Regions from separate parts of the Rhizobium sp. 'Codium 1' genome, predicted to be linked through region 1. Evidence: predicted binding sites of a transcription regulator. Region 1 holds the regulator's gene; each other region holds the start of a gene.
What was found. The regulator LexA, encoded in region 1, represses DNA repair genes until DNA is damaged. The targets are predictions, from matches to a motif close to TGTTCNNNNTGTGTTCNG.
Positions count from the first base shown of each region.

Region 2: LJE98_RS10390 (helicase-related protein) is a predicted target of LexA. The motif match lies at 3,468-3,485, and genes of this name have one in related genera.
Region 3: LJE98_RS18735 (ATP-dependent helicase) is a predicted target of LexA. The motif match lies at 1,973-1,990, and genes of this name have one in related genera.
Region 4: LJE98_RS03350 (DNA recombination protein RmuC) is a predicted target of LexA. The motif match lies at 2,108-2,125, and genes of this name have one in related genera.

Region 1 covers NZ_JAJGPW010000004.1:27,143-33,075, forward strand. The annotation lists gene gltA (citrate synthase) at 1-699, opposite strand, end outside; gene LJE98_RS11765 (ComEC/Rec2 family competence protein) at 1,240-3,450, shown strand; gene lexA (transcriptional repressor LexA) at 3,444-4,160, opposite strand; gene LJE98_RS11775 (DUF1003 domain-containing protein) at 4,368-4,916, shown strand; gene LJE98_RS11780 (VOC family protein) at 4,936-5,829, shown strand; gene kdsA (3-deoxy-8-phosphooctulonate synthase) at 5,826-5,933, shown strand, end outside.
Region 2 covers NZ_JAJGPW010000003.1:191,021-196,953, reverse strand. The annotation lists gene LJE98_RS10420 (acetyl-CoA C-acetyltransferase) at 1-310, shown strand, start outside; gene LJE98_RS10415 (beta-ketoacyl-ACP reductase) at 457-1,182, shown strand; gene LJE98_RS10410 (YunG family protein) at 1,247-1,600, shown strand; gene LJE98_RS10405 (glycine zipper domain-containing protein) at 1,812-2,066, opposite strand; gene LJE98_RS10400 (DUF3309 family protein) at 2,107-2,259, opposite strand; gene LJE98_RS10395 (alpha/beta fold hydrolase) at 2,256-3,272, opposite strand; gene LJE98_RS10390 (helicase-related protein) at 3,650-5,933, shown strand, end outside.
Region 3 covers NZ_JAJGPW010000009.1:33,677-39,609, reverse strand. The annotation lists gene LJE98_RS18735 (ATP-dependent helicase) at 1-1,930, opposite strand, end outside; gene LJE98_RS18730 (efflux RND transporter periplasmic adaptor subunit) at 2,207-3,427, shown strand; gene LJE98_RS18725 (efflux RND transporter permease subunit) at 3,424-5,933, shown strand, end outside.
Region 4 covers NZ_JAJGPW010000001.1:704,213-710,145, forward strand. The annotation lists gene LJE98_RS03340 (globin-coupled sensor protein) at 1-248, opposite strand, end outside; gene LJE98_RS03345 (globin-coupled sensor protein) at 366-1,877, opposite strand; gene LJE98_RS03350 (DNA recombination protein RmuC) at 2,158-3,381, shown strand; gene LJE98_RS03355 (ribokinase) at 3,530-4,429, shown strand; gene LJE98_RS03360 (methyl-accepting chemotaxis protein) at 4,582-5,933, shown strand, end outside.

The sequences.
Region 1 (5,933 bases):
ATTCTGCTCATGATCGGCATGCAGGATGAAGATGCGGTCCATGGCACGCGCCAGAACCGGATTCGCCTGGTATTCTTCGCAGGGTACGGCAAAGCACATGCGCAGGAAGTTCGACGCATAATCGAGGTCGTTCTTCGGATACACGAAAGGCTGGCCGATGTGATATTTGTAGGCCATGGCCGCAATTGTCGGCATCTTGGCGATCATGCGCAGCGAGGCGACCATCCGCTGGTGCGGATCGGTGATGTCGGTCGAGTCGTGATAGAAGGCGGACAGCGCACCGACCGTGCCGACCATGACGGCCATCGGATGGGCGTCGCGGCGATAGCCGGAGAAGAACTTGCTCATCTGCTCGTGCACCATCGTGTGATGCGTGACGCGATAATCAAAGTCCTTCTTCTGCGCTGCCGTCGGCAGTTCGCCGTAGAGAAGCAGGTAGCAGACTTCCAGGAAGTCGCCCTTTTCGGCAAGCTGCTCGATGGGATAACCGCGATGCAGAAGCGTGCCTTCGTCGCCGTCGATATAGGTGATCTTGGATTCGCAGGATGCCGTGGACGTGAAGCCCGGATCGTAGGTGAACGTGCCCGTGTGCTTGTAAAGGGCGGCGATGTCGATGACGTCAGGGCCGATCGTGCCGGCCTTGACGCTCAGGTCGACCGTCTTGTCCCCAAGTTGCAAAGAAGCGCTTTTGTCCGTCATGCTGATCCTCCGGTATTGGCGGGAAGGCGTCTCGAAAAAGCCGCCATCGGTTAAGCGTGTTGATGTTAGCTATATGATACCGAAGTTAATGCCAAGCTATCCAAAGGGCAAATTGTGCATCGCGAAATCGGCAACAATCGAACCGATCGGTTCTTGTCGTTTGTGGCTCGGATAGGCGGCAGAATCACCAGGCTCTGCAAGCTTTGATTGTTTTTCGTTTTGCCTTATCTTGGCCTTGGATGGTGTGGATCCGGCCGAGCGAGCGCAATGGTCGAAGTGGCGGAAAAACAGGGGGAAACAGACATTCGGTCCGGTCTGCTGCCGGCTCGTCGCCCTGTGCTTCATCCGCCTTCCTGGTCCACCGCGCCTCGTCGGACAGCCTCCGGTTTCCACGTTTCGATTTCTGCCGTTTCGCGTCGCGTCCGCGCCTATGTTGGCGAGCGCCTCACGCAGGAGATCAGTTACGGGCATTTCTTCCACTTTGTCCCGGTGTGCCTCGGCGCCGGCGCTGCAATCTGGTTTTCTTGGTCGAGTCCACCCTTGGCGCCGGTCCTTGCTCCGCTTGTGCTTGCTCTCCTGTTTGCGCTGTCGCGGTCGACGCGGGACACGGCGTCAACTCTGATTCTCTGGAGCGTCTGCCTTGCTGTCGTGGGCATGCTGCTTGCGGAGTGGGAGGCGAGGCGCGTTTCGACCGTCATCATCGACCAGCCGCTCGTCACCACCGTGACCGGTATCGTCGAGCGCAGGGAGCAAGGCGCGGCCGGCGAGTGGCGCTATACGCTGAGGCTGACGGGGACGGTGGAGCCTACCGTGCGGCGGCCGCCTGAAAGGGTCACTCTGCTGGCACGCAGCAAACATGCACCGGCTGCGATCGGCGACTGGCTGAGCGGGCGGGCGCGGCTCTCGCCACCGTCGGGTCCCGCCTTGCCCGGTCTGAACGACTTTGCCTTTCAAAGCTATTTCTCTGGGATCGGCGCTGTCGGTTTCTTTCTCGGTCCGCCTCAGGCGAAGCTGGCCGAAGAGGATAATGGAGCCGGGTTGGTCGCGCGCTTCGATGCGGCATTGTTCTCCCTGCGGGACCGGATCTCGAATCGCATCCGCTCAGTCATTCCAGGCGATCCTGGCGCCTTTGCCGCCTCGATCATCACGGGAGAGCGTCGCTCCATGTCGACCGCTGCGACCGAGGCGCTTCGGGTTTCGGGCCTTGCCCATATCACCGCAATCTCGGGTCTCAACATGGCCCTCGCCGCCGGCATATTTTTCGTCGGCCTGCGCGGTCTGCTCAGCCTCGTGCCGGCGCTGGCCGAGCGACATCCGATCAAGAAGATCGCGGCTGCGGGCGCGTTGATTGCCACGACCGGCTATGTGCTCATTTCCGGCTATCAGGTCTCCGCGCTGCGTGCCTATCTGATGACCGCCATCATGCTGGCTGCAGTTCTCTTCGACCGTCCGGCCGTCAGCCTGCGCAACCTGGCCCTGGCTGCAACAGCCATTCTTGTCGTACAGCCTTCGGCTGTGATGGGGCCGAGTTTCCAGATGTCCTTTGCGGCCACTGCCGGCCTGATCGCCGGCTATGCCGGCTGGCGCTCCCGGCCACGCGCCATCCTGCCGCCGATACGGTCACTCGGCCTGCGCGTTGCTGCGGGCGGCGGAAAACTCATCGGCGGTACTCTGGCGACATCCCTGATCGGCGGACTGGCCACTGCGATCTTTGCCATCACCCATTTTCACCGCCTGTCGACCCATGGACTTGAAGCCAACCTCGCCGCCATGCCGCTGATTTCGCTGGTGGTCATGCCGGCAGGCTTCATTGCCATGCTGCTCATGCCCTTCGGTCTTGACGCGCCCTTCTTCTGGATCATGGGGCAGGGGCTCGAACTGGTTCTGCATGTCGCCTACATGGTTTCCAGCTGGGGTGGAGGTTACGTCTTTCCGCGCCTTCCCGGCTGGTTCATGCTCGGAACGATCACCGGCATGCTCCTGCTGACGCTGTTTCGCAGCAGTCTCAGACATGCAGGAACCGTCCTGATCGCGGTGACGCTCGTTGCGACATGGCTCGGGCCGAGACAGGAGCCCGGTGAACTGATGATCAGCGAGGATGCGCGACTGGTGGCGCTCTGGAGCGGTGACGGCGCCGCACGGACCCTCGCCACCAATCGAACTCGGCCGCCGGCCTTCATCTTCGACCAATGGCGACCGGTGCTGGATGTCGAGACGACGATGCCGCCCCTAATGCTTACGATTGGCGAATTGCCAGCGCCACCTGACTGGCGAACCGGAGAGACCTGGAGCGCAGCGCAGCGATCGGCTGCTGCAACGCTTCTCGATCAGTTGACCAAATCTGCCAGGATGGACCGCTTCACCTGCATCAAGCAGGTCTGCGTCGCCCGGATGGACACGGGGAAACTGCTGATGACCCTCGACCGTCCCGACCTGGTCGGGGTTGGCTGCGACCTTGCCGATGTCGTCGTTCTGGCGGCTCGCACGCGATTGACCGCCTGCCGCTCGGGCGCGGCGCTTCTGTCACAAAGCAGCCTCAGGGCCACCGGCGCTGTCGAAATTTCCGGCCTTGCAGACGCGCCGCAGCACCTGGTGATCAGAACATCTTTCGAGGGGAAGCCGAGACCGTGGACGCAACACCGCCTCTACGACTGGCGCACGGCATCAGCGGCAGACGAACACACCATCCCCCAAGCATCAGAAAGCCGGATGACGGCGCAACCACTGTCACCGACAGCTGACGCTCAGTGATAGCGGCGGATGAGGCCGACCAGCTTGCCCTGGATCTTGACCCGATCCGGCGGGAAGATTCGCGTTTCATAGGCCGGATTGGCGGCCTCCAGCGCGATCGACGCGCCACGCCGGCGGAACCGCTTCAATGTTGCTTCCTCGTCGTCGACGAGCGCCACGATGATGTCCCCGGGATTGGCATTGGACGCATTGCGGATGATGACGGTATCACCGTCGAGAATCCCGGCTTCGATCATCGAATCGCCCTTCACCTCGAGGGCGTAGTGATCACCGGAGCCGATCATCTCGGCCGGCACGGTAATGTCATGCGTATTGTTCTGGATTGCAGAGATCGGTACGCCAGCCGCAATACGGCCCATGACGGGAACCGAGATAGAAGAACTCCTGTCTTCAACCGGCTGTTTGGTGAGTGCTGGCGCTGGCGGTGCCTTGCCAAGACTGCCTTCGATCACGCTCGGGGCAAAACCGCGACGGGGCTGCATGCTCGGAGAATAGGCTTCCGGCAGTTTGATAACCTCAAGGGCGCGAGCTCGATTCGGCAACCGGCGGATGAAGCCGCGTTCCTCGAGCGCCGTGATCAGTCGATGGATGCCGGATTTCGATGCGAGATCCAGCGCGTCCTTCATCTCGTCGAAGGAAGGCGGGACGCCCGATTCTTTCATCCGCTCGTGGATGAAGAGAAGCAGTTCCTGTTGCTTGCGCGTCAGCATATGCGGTGCCCCTGAGGTGAAACAAATACAGAACAGACACTATCTGTTCCATTTGTGTTCCGCAAGGGGATAAATTTTCGTGAAGAGCCGGTGAGAAAATGCGATGGCCTGATGTGCAGGTCATGAAACAGTCCGATTTTGTACCGCTGCAATGCAAAGAGCGGATACTCTCAAAGGCCAGCGGACCTTTCTCGGGGAATAAGACGAATGCTCAAGGACATTGAAAAACTCGTTTTGGGGAAGACGCAATCCGATCTCTCTTCTGCGGAAAAGAAGGTGCTGAAGCGGGCTCGGGAGCGCCGCACGGTTTCGACCAATGCCGGCGAGGATTTCCTAGCCCATGCGACCGTCGGGCAACGATTGGCAGACGGCATTGCGAGGGTGGGTGGCTCCTGGGGCTTCATCATCGCCTTCATGGTGCTTTTCGTGGCCTGGGTGGTTCTCAACACCGTGGTTCTCGCGACGCGCTCCCTCGACCCTTATCCGTTCATCTTCCTCAACCTTCTCCTGTCCATGCTGGCCGCGATCCAGGCCCCGATCATCATGATGAGCCAGAACCGTCAGGCCGAGCGCGATCGGTTCATGGCGGCAAAGGATTATGAGATCAACCTCAAGGCAGAGATCGAGGTTCTGGCCCTTCATCACAAGATCGACGAACAGGTACTGAAGGAATTGCGCGAAGCGCGGCAGCAAATCGACGCATTGCGCCAGACGCTCGAAACCCTTTCAATCCAGCCGCGCAATTCCCAAATCTGACGCAAAACTCGAGAGAAATATGTCCAATCCCATCACGTCCCCCCGCGCCATCGATCATCTCGTCCTCCCGGTCGTGGATCTCGAAACCTCCCGCGATCGGATGAGCCGCCTCGGCTTCACGGTTGCGGCCGATGCCCGCCATCCGTTTGGGACCGAGAACGCCTGCGTCTTTTTTGCAGATGATACCTATCTGGAGCCCCTGGCCGTCGGCAGCCGAGAAGACTGCCTTGAGGCTGCACGCATCGGCAATGTGTTTGTCGCACGCGATCTCGCCTTCCGCTTTCGCCGTGGCGAAGGCCTCTCGGCGATCGTCGTGAAGACGGACGATGCAACTGCAGATGATAGGCGGTATCGCGATGAGGGACAGAGCGGCGGGCCCGTTCTCGAATTTTCCCGGCAGTTCCGATTCCCTGATGGGCGATCGGCGGAGGGGGCTTTCCGGCTCGCCTTTGCGGCCGACCTGCGTTCGCCTGATTTCTTCGCCTTCGCCTGTGAACGGGTGAATCCGATACCGGCGGATCGCGGTGACTTGATCGTGCACGCCAATGGTGCCGCCGGTCTTCGGCGAATCGTCCTGGTCGAGGAAAATCCGAGTGATTTCCAGTATCTGCTGGAAATGGTGCTCGATCAGCGCGACGTCACGGCGCATTCCTTCGGCATGGCGATCGAGGCATCCAATGCCTCGGTTGACGTCCTGACCTCCGAAGGATGTTCGGCCCATTACGGTCTGGGTTCCAGGCAGCTGGAACGCGGTCTCCTGGGCGCGGCCGTGGTGGTCGCCGTCGCCGATCTCGGCGTGACAGAAGCCTGCCTCGCTGCTAATGGCGTCGGCTACCACAAAACGGGAGCGCGGCTGGTTGTCGCGCCGGAAAAGGGCCAGGGCGTCACCTTTGCCTTCGAGGAGTTGAAATGAGCATTTCTCCCAATTCGGAAGTCGTGGTCGGCGAAGGCGCCGGCAAGGCTGTCTTCTCACAAAAAACCCGCTTCGCCTTGATCGCCGGTCCCTGCCAGATGGAA
Region 2 (5,933 bases), on a different contig from region 1:
GGGCCCCATTCCCGCATCCCGCAAGGCGCTCGAAAAGGCCGGCTGGAAGATTTCCGATCTCGACCTGGTCGAGGCCAACGAAGCCTTCGCGGCACAGGCCTGCGCCGTCAACAAGGATCTCGGCTGGGATACGTCGATCGTCAACGTCAACGGAGGTGCGATCGCGATCGGCCACCCGGTTGGCGCGTCGGGTGCGCGTATTCTGAACACGCTTCTGTTCGAAATGAAGCGCCGTGGCGCCAAAAAGGGCCTCGCGACGCTCTGCATCGGCGGTGGCATGGGCGTTGCCATGTGCCTCGAGGCTTTCTGATCCGGGCAGCCAGAATGGCACCGCTCACCAATGAACAGCGAACTCTGTCCCGGTTGGTAGCCGGGATGGTCAGACCATGCCGTTGCGACGGGAACCGCAGCGATTGATCCAGACGAAAACCATATAGAAAAAACGGGGAGGACAGCATGAGCAGAGTGGCTTTGGTGACGGGCGGCACGCGCGGAATAGGTGCAGCTATCTCGACCGCCTTGAAGAATGCCGGATACAAGGTGGCCGCAAACTTCGCCGGCAACGAGGAGAAGGCCAAGGCCTTCGAGGCGGAAACCGGCATTCCGGTCTTCAAGTGGGACGTCTCGAACTATCAGGCCTGCGTCGACGGGATCACTGCGGTCGAGGCGGCTCTCGGCCCGGTCGAGGTGCTGGTCAACAATGCGGGCATCACGCGGGACGCCATGTTCCACAAGATGACGCCGGACCAGTGGGGCGAAGTGATCAATACCAACCTGACCGGTCTGTTCAACATGACGCATCCGGTCTGGACCGGGATGCGCGATCGCAGCTTCGGGCGTGTCATCAACATCTCCTCGATCAACGGCCAGAAAGGGCAGATGGGGCAGGCCAACTATTCCGCCGCCAAGGCCGGCGATCTCGGCTTTACCAAGGCGCTGGCCCAGGAAGGGGCGGCGAAGGGGATTACCGTCAATGCCATCTGCCCGGGATATATCGGGACAGAAATGGTGCGCGCCATTCCGGAAAAGGTGCTGAACGAGCGGATCATTCCACAGATCCCGGTCGGTCGGCTCGGTGAACCGGAGGAGATCGCGCGTTGCGTCGTCTTCCTCGCCTCCGATGATGCCGGCTTCATCACCGGATCGACGATTTCGGCCAATGGCGGCCAGTTCTTCGTGTAAGCGACGGAGAGGGTGTGACTTCGAGGCCGGCCTTTCGCCGGCCTTGTTCGTTTCTGGGAAGCGCATGATTCAATCAGTCGTAGATCTTGAGCAATTTGCCGACCGTCTCACAAATGCTTGGTCGCGTGAGACCTCTAGCCTTTGGTCTTTGGACAATCCGGCGAGGGGCCAGTGTGCTGTCACTAGCCTTGTTGTCCAGGACGTATTTGGTGGCCAGATTTTGAAGACGCGCCTTCAACAGTTGCCGCACTTCTACAACCTAATTGATGGTTGCCGCTTCGACTTCACATCCCGCCAGTTTGCTGATTCGATCGACTACGAGGATCTACCCTCGGATCGGGAAGAAGCGATGTCCGATACCGATCCGGAACAGTATCGCGCCTTGCGCGGAAGGCTCGGGCTTCCTGTTAACGATTGAACCCTGCAACCGTGCGCGGAATTCCTAATATCCACCGCTCTCTATGGTTAACCAATTGTTATTAAACAATATATAGCAGTGAACAAACCGGGAAGATGATAGCGTCCGCGATTCGTCGTCGATTCGTTCCGGCTTTGATCGACAGGTTAACGCGGGGCACAAAAAAGCCGCCGAGCCCTGGGGATCGGCGGCTTTTCTCTCGTTATGCTTATTAGCGGCAGCGCGCTTCGTAGGTCTCGCCATAGCGGTTGCGGTAGACGCAGTAGCCGCGGCGTTCCTGCGAATTGCCGATAAGGGCGCCAGCAACGCCACCGACGCCTGCACCAATGGCTGCGCCGCGGACATTACCGGTTGCCACGCCGCCGATGACTGCGCCGGAAGCAGCGCCGATGCCGGCGCCACGTTCGGTCGCCGTGCAGCCGGCGAGTGGGGCGATCAATGCAAGTGCCAAAAGGGTCTTTTTCATCGTCTTAAACCTTTTCACGTCGAGTTGGTGTTACTTCAGGTCAAATTCGACCCATCAACATCAGGATGATGAGGATGAGAAGTACGAGGCCCAGGCCGCCGGACGGGCCGTAGCCCCAGCTGCGACTATGCCCCCAGGTCGGCAATACGCCGATCAGCAGCAGAATTAGAATGACGATGAGAATGGTGCTCATTGGGGGCCCTCTCCTAAGCCGTGGTGGATATTCCAGTCTTGTGCCGGAAGAACGCCACGGCTTGCGGATTGTTCCATCGGTCCTGCCAGGCTGCCAAGAAGCCGATGCAGTCCGGCGATTGCCGAGGCGCGCCGCGAGGCAGCCGCCAATGGGGCCGAGGCGGCCGGCATCGTCGAGAGACCGTAAAGGAAAGCCGAGATCGCCTGGTCTGTTCGGGCCTGATGTTCGACCATGGGAAGGTGGCCGCAATCGCGCAGGATTACGGTTTGTGCCTGAGGCAAAAGTTTCGAAACCCGTAGCTGGTGTGCCGGCGGAACGATTGCATCATTGGCGCCTACGAGGTTCAGTACCGGGACGCTGATGCGGGGCAGGTCTTTGACGAGCGTGGTCGCAGACATGAAGCGGATACAGGCTGCAATGTCTTCCGGGCGCGCTCTCTTGAGCTCGAGACGCACATCTTCCATCGCCTCGACCGCGCGATTGTCCTGCCAGGGACATCCCTTGTCATACACACATTCAATCGATCCCCAGCGAAACTGTTCCTGGGTCGCTATCCATCGACGAAAGAACTGACCGAACAGGAAGGCGCCGACACGCGGAACCCGGAGCAGCCGCGCGGGCAGCCGCTCCTGTCCCTCGAAACGTCCGCAGGCAAAGGCGCCGATCAGCGTGATCGACTTGACCAATTCGGGATGATGAAGCGCAAAGAGCAGCGAGACGAAGCCGCCGGTGGAGTGACCGATGAGGTTGACGGGGCGACCGCCGAAATCGCGACGGATTGCCGTCGCATAGGCTTCGACCACGTCATGAGGCCCGATCACCTGGCCAGGCTCGTCCAGAATCCACGGATAGTGCCCCGGAAGCGGGTAGGCTGCCGTTCGCCCGTGCCGGGCGAGCTGCGGGGCATAGGTCCGCCAGAAGGATGGTGCCATGACCATGCCATGAATCAGGACAAACTCCTGTCCTGCGTCAGTTATTCCGATCCAGTCCGGAGGTGGTGGTTGAAGTGTCATCGCAGTGTACCTCGGCCAAAGCAACGTGCGCCGCGGTGCGAATGTTCCATAGGTTCCACCTGCCATTCTGATCGGTGGAAGGACAGCGAAGTGGATTTATCGATTCAGGATATGGTAGGGATCATGGGGCAGGCCATCGACATCTAGCCGTGAACAAAGCCTGAATCTGGGCGAGTCGTTGATTCGTCGCTGATTCGTTCCCAGAGTGTTCCCGAAACCAAAAACTGATTCTGATCAAGGGTTTGGACGGAATTCTGGGGTGATCGCCACAAGCGCCTTGCCTTTGCCCCTGTCAGCCTCCATTTGTTGGCCAAGGGCGCCGGATTGCGGACGACGCGCGGTCCCGACAAGCGGAGCGGTCTTTGAATACCCAACCCATGATCCTGAGTGGCCGCGGCGTGAGTGCTGTGCTGGGGCCAACCAATACCGGCAAGACCCACTTTGCGATCGAACGCATGGTCGCGCACGGGTCCGGCATCATTGGATTGCCGCTGAGATTGCTTGCCCGCGAAGTCTATACGCGTGTCGTCGAACGGGTCGGTGCGCAGAATGTCGCGCTGGTCACCGGCGAAGAGAAGATTAGTCCCCCGAATGCCCGGTTTTCCGTCTGCACGGTCGAGGCGATGCCGCGCGAGACCAAAGCGGCCTTCGTCGCGATTGACGAAATCCAGCTGGCTGGCGACCTCGAGCGTGGCCACATCTTCACCGACCGCCTGCTGCACCTGAGAGGACGCGAGGAGACGCTGTTGCTCGGGTCGGCAACGATGAAATCGATCCTGATCCAGCTTCTGCCAGGGATTACCATCGTCGAGCGGCCAAGGCTCTCCCAGCTGTTTTATGCCGGCCAGAAAAAAATCACCCGCCTGCCGCAGCGCACAGCGATAGTCGCCTTCTCCGCCGACGAAGTCTATGCGATCGCCGAACTGATCCGCCGCCAGCGTGGCGGTGCAGCCGTCGTTCTCGGCGCGCTCAGCCCGCGGACCCGCAATGCCCAGGTTGGCCTCTACCAGGAAGGCGATGTCGAATACCTCGTTGCGACCGATGCCATCGGCATGGGCCTGAACCTCGATGTCGATCATGTCGCCTTCGCCCAGGACCGCAAGTTCGACGGATACCAGTTCCGCAATCTCAATCCGGGCGAGCTCGGCCAGATCGCCGGGCGAGCCGGCCGCCACATCAAGGATGGCACGTTCGGCGTGACGGGCCGTGTCGATCCGTTCGACGACGAGCTGGTGGAGCGCCTGGAAACGCATCAGTTCGATCAGGTCAAGGTTCTGCAATGGCGGACGGAAAAATTCGATTTTTCGTCGATTGCGGGACTGCGGCGAAGTCTCGATGCAGTGCCTCGCATCGAAGGATTGACCCGTGCTCTGCCGGCGACGGACCAGCAGGCACTGGAGTATCTGTCGCGCTATCCCGAGATATCCGACATCACCGACCGACCCGATCGCGTCGAAAAGCTCTGGGAGGCCTGTGCGCTGCCCGACTATCGGCGTATTACACCTGCACAGCATGCAGATCTGATTCAGAGCCTCTACTTCGATCTCGTCAGGCGCGGCACCGTCAACGAGGATTTCCTCGGCGAACAGGTACGCCGGGCAGATCGGACTGATGGCGAGATCGATACGCTGTCGGCGCGGATTGCGCAGATTAGAACTTGGACCTATGTGTCGAACCGACCCGGTTGGCTTGCCGATCCGACACACTGGCAAGAAAAGACGCGGGAAATCGAAGACCGATTGTCCGATGCGTTACATGAACGGTTGACGAAACGCTTTGTTGATCGCAGGACATCTGTGCTCATGAAGCGCTTGAGAGAGAATGCGATGTTGGAAGCTGAAATCAGTGTGAACGGTGATGTCTTCGTGGAAGGCCATGCCATGGGACAACTCGCCGGTTTCCGGTTCACGCCGATCTCCGGCATGGAGGGGCCGGACGCGAAGGCTGTCCAGGCGGCCGCCTACAAGGCGTTGGCGCTCGAGTTCGAAGCGCGCGCTGCGCGCCTTCATGCTTCCGGCAATAATGACCTCGTCATCGGATCCGATGGCCTTGTGCGTTGGCTGGGCGATCCGGTGGCGCGTCTCATCGGCACCGACCATATTCTTCATCCGCGCGTGATCCTGCTTGCCGATGAACAGCTGACCGGCATTGCGCGCGACCATGTCGCGGCGCGTGTCGAGCGCTTTGTGAATCACCATATCTCGACTGTGCTGAAGCCGCTCGACGACCTGTCGCGCGCAGAAGATCTGCAGGGTCTGGCCAAGGGCCTCGCCTTCCAGCTCGTTGAAAATCTCGGCGTGCTCTTCCGGCGTGACGTGGCAGACGATGTCAAGACGCTCGACCAGGATGGTCGCGCCTCCATGCGTCGCTATGGCGTGCGCTTCGGCGCCTACCACATCTTCATGCCGGCACTGCTGAAGCCGGCCCCGGCCGAGCTCATCACACTGCTCTGGGCGCTCAAGAACGACGGCCTCGACAAGCCGGGTTACGGCGATCTGATCCCCGTGCTCGCCGCTGGCCGCACCTCGGTGGTCACCGATCCGAGCTTCGAGCGCATGTTCTACAAGCTCGCAGGCTTCCGCTTCCTCGGCAAGCGTGCTGTTCGCATCGATATCCTCGAGCGTCTCGCCGACCTGATCCGCCCGCTCCTGCAGTGGAAAC
Region 3 (5,933 bases), on a different contig from region 1:
CGAGGCCCGAGCGGCCGCCCTCGTCCAGCGCGCGCTGATGGGGAAACAGGCCTTCCTCCCAGCCCGGCAGGAAGACGGTCTCGAATTCCAGACCCTTGGCCGAATGCAGCGTCATGATCGAGACGGCGTCGAGGTTCTCGTTGGTCTCGGCGTCCATGACCAGCGACACGTGCTCAAGGAAACCGCGCAGGCTCTCGAAGGCCTCCATCGAGCGGATGAGTTCCTTCAGGTTTTCCAGTCGTCCCGGCGCTTCGGCAGACTTGTCGTTCTGCCACATCGCCGTGTAGCCGCTTTCGTCGAGGATCTGCTCTGCGAGCTCGGTATGTGCCGTGGTTTCGAGCAGTGACTGCCAGCGGCGGAAATCGGTCACGACGTCGAAGAGCGCCTTGCGGGCTTTGGGCTTCAATTCATCCGTTTCGATGATGTCGGTCGCTGCCGCCAGCATCGGGATATCCCGGGCGCGGGCATAATCGTGCAGATTGCGGATCGTCGTGTCGCCGAGGCCACGCTTGGGCGTGTTGACAATACGCTCGAAAGCGAGATCGTCGGCCGGCTGGCAGACCAGACGAAAGTAAGCCATGGCATCGCGGATTTCGAGGCGCTCGTAGAAGCGTGGGCCGCCGATGACGCGGTAGTTAAGGCCGAGCGTGACGAAGCGGTCTTCGAATTCGCGCATCTGGAAGGAGGCGCGCACCAGAATTGCCATGTTGTTCAGCGGGTGCTGATTGCGCTGGAGCTGTTCGATCTCCTCGCCGACGGCCCTGGCTTCCTCTTCCGAATCCCAGGCGGCGTGAACCACGACCTTGTCGTCGTTGGGATCCACACGGTCGGTAAACAGCGTCTTGCCGAGGCGGCCCTCATTGTGGGCGATCAGGAAGCCGGCCGCACCGAGGATGTGTTCCGTCGATCGGTAGTTGCGCTCAAGCTTGATGACCTTGGCGCCGGGGAAGTCCTTCTCGAAGCGCAGGATGTTGTCCACCTCCGCGCCGCGCCAGCCATAGATGGACTGATCATCGTCGCCGACGCAGCAGACATTCTGCGGCACGCCCGGCGGACGCTGGGCAAGCAGGCGCAGCCACATGTACTGGGCGGTGTTGGTGTCCTGGTATTCGTCGACGAGGACATATTTGAAGCGCTGATGGTATTCCTTCAGCACATCCGGATTGGCTTTGAACATGCGGATCGGATGCAGCAAAAGGTCGCCGAAATCGCAGGCATTGAGCGTCTTGAGGCGGGCCTGATAGGCGGCATAGAGTTCGCGCCCCTTGCCGTTGGCGAAGGCGCGGGCATCGCCCTCCGGGATCTGCGCCGGATCGAGACCCTTGTTCTTCCAGCCGTCGATCATCTGGGCGAACTGCTTGGCCGGCCAGCGTTTGTCATCCAGCCCTTCGGCCTGGATGATCTGCTTGATGAGGCGCACGACGTCGTCGGTATCGAGAATGGTGAAGGCGGAGGAGAGGCCAACCAGTTCGGCATGGCGGCGCAGCAGCTTGACGCCGATGGAGTGGAAGGTGCCCATCCACGGCATGCCCTCGACTGCACCGCCGACGAGATGACCGACGCGCTCCTTCATCTCGCGCGCAGCCTTGTTGGTGAAGGTCACCGCGAGGATTTGGCTGGGATAGGCGTGATTGGTCGCGAGAATATGGGCGATCCGGGTGGTCAGCACGCGGGTCTTGCCCGTACCCGCACCGGCCAGTACCAATACGGGGCCATCGACGGTTTCAACCGCCTCGCGCTGTTCGGGGTTAAGACCGGAGAGATAGTCGGGCGCGCGGGCCTGGTTCCGGGCGGCCATGGCGCGGGCCGCAATGCCGAGGCCACCACCGGAGGACGCTCCAGGTTCTGCAGCAGGGGCCGGAGACGCAGCCGGCTTGCGCGGCGCGGGTTCTTCATCGAAGAATGGAATGTCGTCGAAACCGTTACTCATGCGGCCCAATGTAGTGATTCGGGTCGGAAAGGCCAGTGACGGCGTTCTGGTTTTATTCCTCGCGCCTGCTAACTCACGGATTTCAAACGTCTCCGGACGCCGCCCATGATATTGTGGAAGCGGCGCATATCTGCGGTGTGAACCGAGCCGTGTTCACGGTGGCGTGAAAAGACGCGAGATTACAAATCAGTAAGCTTGACGTTGTGCCATTGCCACCGACCGTTTGCACCCGATACTTAGCGCCTGACATTCCGTTTTTACATTTTGGAGCCTTGCATGCCGATTTGGAAGCAACTCGCCATCAGTCTTGCCGTTCTCTTCGCGGGTCTCTGTGCCCTGGTCTATTTTTCACCCGGAGCAGGGCGAACGCTCGTTTCCATGGGCGTGCCGGCATCGGCGGTCGCGCTGCTGTCCAGCGGGCCTGAGGGTGAAGGACAGGGCAGGCGGCAGGCGCAGTCCGGCGGCCAGGGACAAGGTGCAGGACAAGGGCAAGGCGGCGGCCAGGCTCAGGGCAACCGTCGTGGCGGTGGCAACCAGGCCATTCTTGTGGCCACGCAGCCGGTGACCATGGGCGTGGTGAACGACCGGTTGAGCGCGATCGGCGACGGAGAGGCCATCGAGGCCGTGACCGTTATGCCGCAGGCCTCCGGGACCCTTGCGGAGATCCTGGTCTCGTCCGGCCAGAAAGTGACGAAGGGCGACGTGATCGCCCGGCTGGATCGGGAAGAACAGGTTATCTTGCGCGACCAGTCGGCCGTGGCGCTGCGCAGCGCCAAGGAAAAAGCCGAATCCTACCGAAACCTGCAGAGCTTCTCGCGACTGGATGTCCTGGATGCGCAGATCGCTGAGGAGCAGGCACAGCTGCAGCTCACCACGGCCGAACTGAACCTGAAACGCCGCGACATCGTGGCACCGATCGACGGCGTGATCGGGATCGTCGGCGTCAATGTCGGCGACAATGTAACGAACACGACCGCCATCGTTTCCCTCGACAATCGCAGCCAGCTTCTGGTCGATTTCTGGGCTCCCGAGCGTTTCGTGGCAGCTGTCCGACCGGGCATGCCGGTCGAGGCAAGGTCCGTCTCGCGCCCGGGACAGGCCTTCAACGGCGTCGTCGAGGCCGTCGACAGCCGTGTGGATCAGGCAAGTCGCACGATCCGAATTCGCGCGAAGATCGACAATCCGGACGATGTCCTGCGTGCCGGCATGTCGTTTGCCGTATCGATGCGTTTCCCCGGTGATCGATATGCGGCGGTCAATCCGCTCGCGGTCCAGTGGGACGGTGAGGGATCCTTCGTCTGGCAGATTGTCGATAACAAGTCCGTGAAGACGCGTGTGACGATCGTTCAGCGCAATTCGGACCAGATCCTGGTCGAGGCGTCGTTGAAGGAAGGGGATGTCGTGGCGGTCGAAGGCCTGCAGCGTGTGCGCGAGGGTGGGGCGATCGAGATTGTTGGACAAGCCAAGGCCGGATCCGGGGAGGTTGCCGTACGATGAGTTCGACAGAGAACGCTTCCGAACAGTCCGGGCGCAGCTTCACCGCGCTCTTCGTCCGCCGGCCGGTTCTCGCGGCGGTCCTTAACACCCTGCTCGTCGTGGCGGGTCTCGCGGCCCTGGCCGGCATCGAAATTCGCGAATTGCCCGATGTCGACCAGCCGGTGATCACGGTCAGCACCGATTATGACGGCGCTTCGGCCGAAACCATGGATCAGGAGGTGACGCGCATCATCGAGGGCGCCGTCGCCCGGGTGAGTGGTCTGAAGTCGATGTCCTCGCGCTCCCAGTTCGGGGACAGCCGGACGACGCTCGAATTCAGCGATAGTGTCGACCTGGCCGTCGCTGCGAACGATGTGCGCGATGCGCTGGGGCGGGTGCGTAACCAGTTGCCCGACGATACGGATGAACCACGCATCGTGAAGGCGGATGCGGACTCGCAGCCGATCATGCGGCTTGCCGTGACCTCCACCACGCTCTCCATGGAAGATCTGACGCTTCTGGTCGACAACGAGATCTCCGACCGGCTGGCAGCAGTCGAAGGCGTCGCCGACGTCCAGGTCTATGGCGATCAGGAAAAGGTCTTCCGGATCGACGTCAACCAGGCGGCGCTCGCCAGCCGGGGGCTCAGCATCGCCAGCCTTGCAACGGCGCTCCAGGACTCTTCGCTCGACGTGCCGGCTGGCTCGCTTGAATCGCAGACACAAGACATCGTCGTGCGGGCGACCGCCAATCTGACCACGGTCGAGGATTTCGAGAACGTCCTGATCGGCGATCGCGTCCGGCTGCGCGATGTGGCAACGGTGACACTCGGGCCTGACGAAGGCTCGACCTCGCTGCGTTCCAATGGCGTCCAGGGCGTCGGCCTCGGCATCATCCGCCAGGCGCAGTCCAACACCTTGAACATCTCGGCAGGCGTTCATGGCGCCGTGGATGCCATGGCGAGCGCCCTGCCTGAGGGTACGCGTGTCATCGTCACCAGCGATGACGCGGTCTTCATTCAGGGGGCTTTGCATGAGGTCGAGATCGCGCTCGGGCTCTCGGCCGTCATCGTGCTCGTGGTCCTCTTCCTTTTCCTGCGCGACTGGAGAGCGACCCTGATCCCGGCGCTCACCATGCCGGTCGCCTTGATCGGGACGCTGGCGGCGATCTATCTCGTCGGCTTTTCGCTCAACATCCTGACCCTGCTTGCCATCGTTCTCGCCACGGGTCTCGTGGTGGACGACGCAATTGTCGTGCTCGAAAATATCGTCCGTCGTCGGGCGGAGGGGATGGGGCCGCGCGCCGCGGCGGTGCTGGGGACGCAGGAAGTGTTTTTTGCCGTCATTGCGACCACGGCGACGCTCGCTGCGGTCTTTGTGCCCCTGTCATTCCTGCCGGGCCAGCTCGGCGGCCTGTTCCGCGAATTCGGTTTCGTGCTCGCCTTCGCGGTGCTGCTTTCTTCGGCCACCGCCCTGACGCTGTGCCCGATGATGGCATCGCGCATGCTGTCACGCGAAACCAAGGACGACCGCGGCTTGCTGAGTGCATTCGGCAAGCGTTTCGCCGGCTTCTATGCACGGACACTGCGGGCCGGGCTCGGTAATCCTCTGCTGGTCTGCATCTTCGCCCTGGTGTTTTCGGGGGCGGCCTATGTTGCCTTTACGGGGATCCAGAGCGAGATCACACCCCGCGAGGACCGCTCCCTGGTTCTGATGCGGCTTTCGACACCGCAAGGGTCGAGCCTCGCCTATACCCGCGACCAGTTGCAGCGGGTTGAGGAAAACCTGCAGCCGCTGAGAGACAGTGGCGAGATCCAGAACATCTTCTCGATTTCCGGACAGGGCTCGTCGAACAGCGCCTTCATGGTGATGACGCTCGCGCCGTGGTCAGAGCGTGCGCGCAACCAGAACGAGATCGTTCAGGACGTGAATGCGGCGGCCGCCAAGGTGCCGGCGCTTCGCGGCAACGTGTTCCAGACCAACAGTCTGCGTATTCGTGGCGCTGGCAGTGGACTGCAGATGGCGGTGGTCGGCTCGAACCATGAGACGCTCACGGCCGCGGCGATCAAGATCGTCGAGGAACTGAGTGTCCGCCCCGAATTCCAGACACCGCGTCTCGAAAACGAGCCGACCCAGGCGCAGATCTCGGTGACGATCGACCGGGAACGCGCATCCGATCTCGGCATCGATATCGGCGCCATCGGCACCTCCTTGCAAGCCTTGCTCGAGGGGCGTTCGGTCACGGACGTCTTCGTTGACGGTAACTCGATCCCAGTTCGACTGGTGTCGAGCACCCAGCCGATCAACGATCCGACGGATCTGGAAAACATCTTCCTCACGACATCCGATGGCCGCGTGGTGCCGATGTCGACCATTGCATCGCTGGAAGAGAAGGCCGTCTCGCCGACCCTGAACCGCGAGCAACAGCTTGCCTCGGTTTCCTTCTCGGCCGGGCTTGGGGATGGTGTCGCTCTTGGAGATGCCGTCGAGATGGTGACACAGATCGTTCAGCCGCTCCTGCCGCCTGG
Region 4 (5,933 bases), on a different contig from region 1:
AACTGACCGCTTGCTACCTTGTCCCAATGCCCGATCTGGGCAGACTTCGCGCCATTCATATGGGCGCCGTCGCGGAAGTGTCCGGCGATCTTTCCGGTCTTCGTCACCTTGGCGTAGAACTTGTCGAGCGCGCCGCCCATGATCTCCTTGATCGAAGGACGCAGCTCGGCGAGCGTGCTGCGTGCCTTCTGGTCGATCTCAAGGAATTCAAGGCGTTCTGACAGGTCGTTCTGGGCTTTGGTGGTCATGATGCGATGCGGGCTCTCGGGATTGACTGGTTACAAAAAGAACTGTCACGGTTTGCTGAACAGATTCTAAATGCCCGATGGCGAATTCCCTGGAAACTCGCCATCGGGTTCGTGTCGTCAGCCAGCCCGGCGAAAACCGCCGGCAGCAGACTGGCTTGCGTTTTGCGACCAGGCTCCTGATGTCTTGAAGCCCTGAAGCGCCTGGACCAGACGGCCCGCCTCCTCCTGGAGAGTGGCTGTCTGGGCCGAACTTTCCTCGACCATTGCGGCATTGCGCTGGGTGATCTGGTCCATCGAGGCGACCGAGGTGTTGACCTCACGCAGGCCGCCGGACTGGTCGGCTGCAGCCAGGGCGATCTTGGCGACGATATCGTTGATTTCGCCGATGCGGACGATGATCTTGCCGAGTGCTTCGCCGGCATTGTTGACGAGGTCGACACCTGCCTCGACCTGCGTGGAGCTTTGCGAAATGAGGTTCTTGATCTCGCGGGCGGCATTGGCGCAGCGCTGGGCGAGTTCGCGCACTTCCTGGGCGACGACGGCGAAACCACGGCCGGCCTCTCCGGCGCGAGCGGCCTCGACGCCGGCATTGAGGGCCAGGAGGTTCGTCTGGAAGGCGATCTCGTCAATAACGCCGATGATCTTCGAGATCTCGTCCGAAGACTTCTCAATGGCACCCATGGCACTGACCGCGCGGCCGACGACCTCTTCGGACACACGGGCTTCCGACAGAGCGACGCCGACCACCTGTGATGCTTCCTTGGCGCCGTCGGCCGTCAGGGTGACGTTCTGGGTGAGTTCGTGCAGTGCCGCCGTGCTCTCTTCGAGGCCTGCGGCCTGTTGCTCGGTGCGCTGCGCGAGATCGTCGGTGGCATCGAAGATGGCAGCGGTCGACTTGAAGATCTCGTCGGCCGACTGGCGGACCGTCACAACAGTCGAGCGCAGAGCATCGATGGAGGCGTTGTAGTCGCTCGCCATCTGGACAAAATTGTCCGGCAGGTCGGCCGGAAGTCGGGCATCGAGATCACCCGCGGACAGCTTGGCGAGCACAGCGCGGAGGGCTGCAAGTGCGGTCGCCTGTTCTGCCTCGGTCGTGAGGCGGGCATGCTCAGCGGCCTGGCGCTGTTCGGCGAGGATGTCCAGATAGACGGAGATTGAATAGTCCATGTCGAGCAGGGCGGCCTTGACCACCACTGAGATCTCGTCGGCAAGCTGCGCGGAATTCTGGCGGCCGAAGCGGCTCGGCCAGCGCTCGCGGACCACCGCATGGACCAGCTGTTCCAGGACCAGCGCATAGCCGCCGATGTACCAGCGAGGCTCCAGCCCGATGCGGGCATGTGCCTCTCCGACCCTGGTGACGCCTTCAACATAACTGTCGGTGTATTCGGCCGTTCCGACGATGCCCCAATGTTCTTCCTGACGCTTCTTGGCACCCTTGATGTGATCTTCGCTACGGAAGAAGGCCGCCGTTTCCGGTACTTTGCGCACCTTGTCATAGAAGATGTCGAGTGCGCCGCCGATGTTCCGGCGGATCAGTGGCCCGAGGCGACGCAGGGTCTCTCGACCCTGGTCATCAAGCCCGAGAAAACGAAGACGGTTCTTCAGATCGGAATTGTCGGCACGCGACATGGCACACTCACTCTTTTACAACCCAGGGAAACATCAGATGATGCTGATGGAAAGGCGGGAAGGAGGCACCCAAATGGTAAATCTTTGGTTGCGTCAGCGGCGCCGTTTTTCGCCGACACGATCGAACACGGTGTTTCGGGGCGCGCTCCCTCCCCCTGGCTTGCGCTTTGTCAGTTTCGGCTGGAAAAAAGATACGCCGGCATATGGCTCCGGACACTACGCGCTTCGCATGTTCACTCTTTGATCTGTCAGCCTCCTCCGAATCAGCTATTGTCAGCGTATGAACATCCAGGACATTCCGGCGGTGACCATCGGCTCAGTCACCCTCTCGCCCACCTTCCTGCTGGCGCTCGCCGCAGCGGTCGTGCTCGTTCCCATTATCGCACTCGTCCTGCTCTTGACGCGTGCGGCATCTGCCAGAGCAAGACAAGTGGAGGAGATGGCCCGGCGGGACGAGACAGCGGAGGCGCGGCTCGCAGAACTCCTGAAGGCGCAGGCCGAAATGCAGGGTCGGCTTGCGACCATGGCCGAAGTCTTCGGCAGCCGTCAGACTGAACTGAACCAGACAATCAGCCAGCGACTCGACGGCATGACGCACCGGATCGGCGCGACGATCACCGAACAGACCAAGTCGACCCATGACAATCTGCGGACCCTGCAGGAGCGGCTCGCAGTGATCGACGCTGCACAGAACAACATCCAGTCGCTGGCCAAGGACGTCGTCGGCCTGCAGGCGATCCTGTCCAACAAACAGACGCGCGGCGCCTTCGGGCAATCGCGAATGGAGACGATCGTCGCCGACGGCTTGCCCATGGGGGCCTATGCCTTCCAGACGACACTGTCGAACGGGTCGCGCCCCGACTGCACCATCCGCATGCCGAATGATTCTCCGCCGCTGGTGGTGGATGCAAAGTTCCCGCTCGAAGCCTGGAACGTGATCCGGGAAACAGAAAGCCCCGAGCAGAAGAAGGCGGCTTCCCAGCAGTTCAAGCGCGACATGGAGGTACACATCCGGGACATTTCGGAGAAATACCTGATCGCGGGCGAGACCCAGGACATGGCCTTTCTGTTCGTGCCGTCGGAATCGATCTTTGCCGAGATCCACGAGAATTTCGAGGGTGTCGTGCAGAAGGCGCACCGGCAGAAGGTCGTCATCGTCTCGCCGTCGCTTCTGATGCTGTCCATCCAGGTGATCCAGGCCGTTCTGAAGGACCAGCGCATGCGCGAGCAGGCACACCTGATCCAAGGCGAGGTGATCCGCCTGATGGAGGATCTGAGCCGCCTGGACGATCGCACGCGGAAACTGCAAAGCCATTTTCTGGCGGCCCAGAAGGACGTGGAGATGATCATCACCTCCTCGGACAAGCTGGCCAAGCGCGGCGCCAAGATCGAAGCCATGGAGTTCGAGACGCCGGGCGGACGCGAGGATGGCGAAGATGTCCCCGCGCGGGCGGTGGAGAGCCGCACCAGCATGCTCAAGCTCAGGGTTGTTGACGAAGACTGAGGGGCTGGTCCAAAAGAGAAAAAAGACGGCAGAGCATTCCGACGAAACGTCGTCGCCTTCAATGCTCTGTCCCGCTGGTTTCATGCCATTCCGGAGGCAAAACCGGTTACCGCTTTTGCTGGAATTGCCTTAGGGAGGCACCTCGCTCATGATCACCGTCTTCGGCTCCATCAACATGGACCTCGTCGCCACCACGCCGCGCCTCCCGAAGCCGGGCGAGACAGTTTCGGGAACCGGATTTGCAACGGCAGCCGGCGGCAAGGGCGCGAACCAGGCGCTGGCCGCCAAGCGCGCCGGCGCGTCCGTGCGCATGGTGGGGGCGGTTGGGCGTGACGAGTTCGCGGCACCCGCGCTCGACCTGCTGGAAAAGGCGGAAACGGACCTTTCCGGCGTCGCGCGCGTGGATGGCCCCACCGGTACAGCGCTCATTCTCGTCGGTGGCGACGGGGAGAACATGATCGCGGTGGTGCCTGGCGCCAACGGCACCCTCAGCCCCGGCCAAGCAGCCGAAGCGGTTTCGGGCAGCAAACCGGGTGACATCCTGATGCTGCAGCTTGAAGTGCCCGCCGCATCGGTGAAGGCAGCACTCGAGGCTGCCAAGGCGCAGGGCGTGCGCACCGTGCTCAATACGGCGCCGCTGATTGCCGAGGCTGCCGATCTCGCGAAACTGGCAGACATTGTCATCGCCAACGAGACCGAATTTGAACTTCTGGTGGGGCGCGAGGCGCTTACCGCCGACCAGCGCGAACAAATGCTGCTTCAGATGCACACCGAGACCGGGCAGATCCTGATCATCACGCTCGGCGCCGAAGGCGTCGTTGCTGCGGAGGGGGGCCGCCTGCATCGGACGAAGGGGCTGAAGATCGAACCGATCGATACCGTCGGCGCCGGCGACACCTTCTGCGGGTATCTGGCAGCCAGCCTCGATTCCGGACTGATGCTCAGCGAGGCGATACGTCGCGCGGCGGTTGCCGGATCGCTCGCCTGCCTCAAACCCGGGGCGCAGCCGTCGATCCCTGTGTCCGATGAGGTTTCCGCCTCGCTCTGATCTGAAACAGAGCTGACAAGTCTGATTTATTGCCCGTTAAGCAATGGAACATAGCATCGGTCGCGATCGGGGTGCGTGAAGCGCGCCCGGCCGCGCCATGAAAGTGCGGAACGAATGCCCCTGCGTCCTGATCCTCAGTCCTCGAGGCCTCCATGTTCGCCTTCTTCAACCGTTCGATTGCAGCCAAGCTTCTCGTTGTCACTGGCATTGCCATCGGCCTCGTGCTCATTCTCTCCAATCTCGTTCTGATCTCGCAGACCCGTGACCGGGTTCACTCCCTGACCATGGACCAGGCGGACGCCGAGGCCAAATCCATCGCGCGTGAAATCGCCGGTGACATCGGCGAACTTGCCAGTGCCGCGCGCACCATGTCCGGCGTCATCGGTCGCGGGCATGAGGGCAAGTCGCTCGACCGGCTCGGCATCACCAATATCCTGAAGGCAAATCTCGAACAGAACCCGTTCGCTTTCGGCAGCTGGATGGCGGAAGAACCTCTCGCCATCGACGGGCAGAAAGACGAAATCAAGGGCAAGCTCGACCTTTCGGCCAATGACGAAGGCTACTTCACCCCTTACTGGTCGAAGAACCGCAACGGCGAGGTCCAGTTCTCTACCTTCCGCGCGGATTATCCGGCCGAGTGGTATGCGCTGGCGGCCAAGAGCGGCAAGGGCGCGATCACGGCTCCTTACATGGCCGAGGGAACCGACGTTCCGACGACCATGAGTTCCATCGCTTTTCCCGTCTTCTCCGGCGGCAAGCTGATCGGCGTCACGGGCGTAGACATGTCACTTCTGTCGCTGTCCGACAAGCTGAAGGCGTTGAAGCCCTTCGAAACCGGCCGCGTGATGCTCGTGGCGCAGGGCGCGCAGTGGCTCGTGGCCCCGACAGACGACCTCGTGATGAAGACCTATGAAGCCGAAGGGGCGGACGCGCTCAAGGCTTCGCTATCGAACGGAACCGGCGGCCTGGTCCCGAACCTCGTCAACGCAAGCGGCGAAGGCTTCGACCGCCTGCTTTATCCTTTTGCCGTTCCGGGCGTGAACGCGACCTGGGCTGTCATCATCGACATTCCGCATGCGGCGATCAATGCCGCGATCGAGGCGCAGACAATGATGATGATCGTCGGCGGCCTGATCGTGCTCGCTGCCGTGATGCTGACGCTGCTCCTCGCCGTTCGTTCTCTCGCACAGCGCCCGTTGCATGGTCTCGTCGGCGATGTCGAGCGCATGACGAAGGGCGATTATGAAAGCGACATCTCGAACCAGCATCGCGAGGACGAAATCGGCCTCGTCGCCAAGGCGCTCAACGGCTTCCGTCACAAGCTGGCCGAAAGCCACATGCTGGCAGCAGAAGCCGAGACACAGCGAAAGGCAGCCGAAGGCGAACGCCGGCGCAACGAAGAGGATCGCAATGCCTCGGCCTCGGTGCAGCAGCATGTGGTCACCGCGCTCGGCAGTGGTCTCGCCCAGCTTTCGCAGGGCAATCTGGCCCATCGGATTGCCGA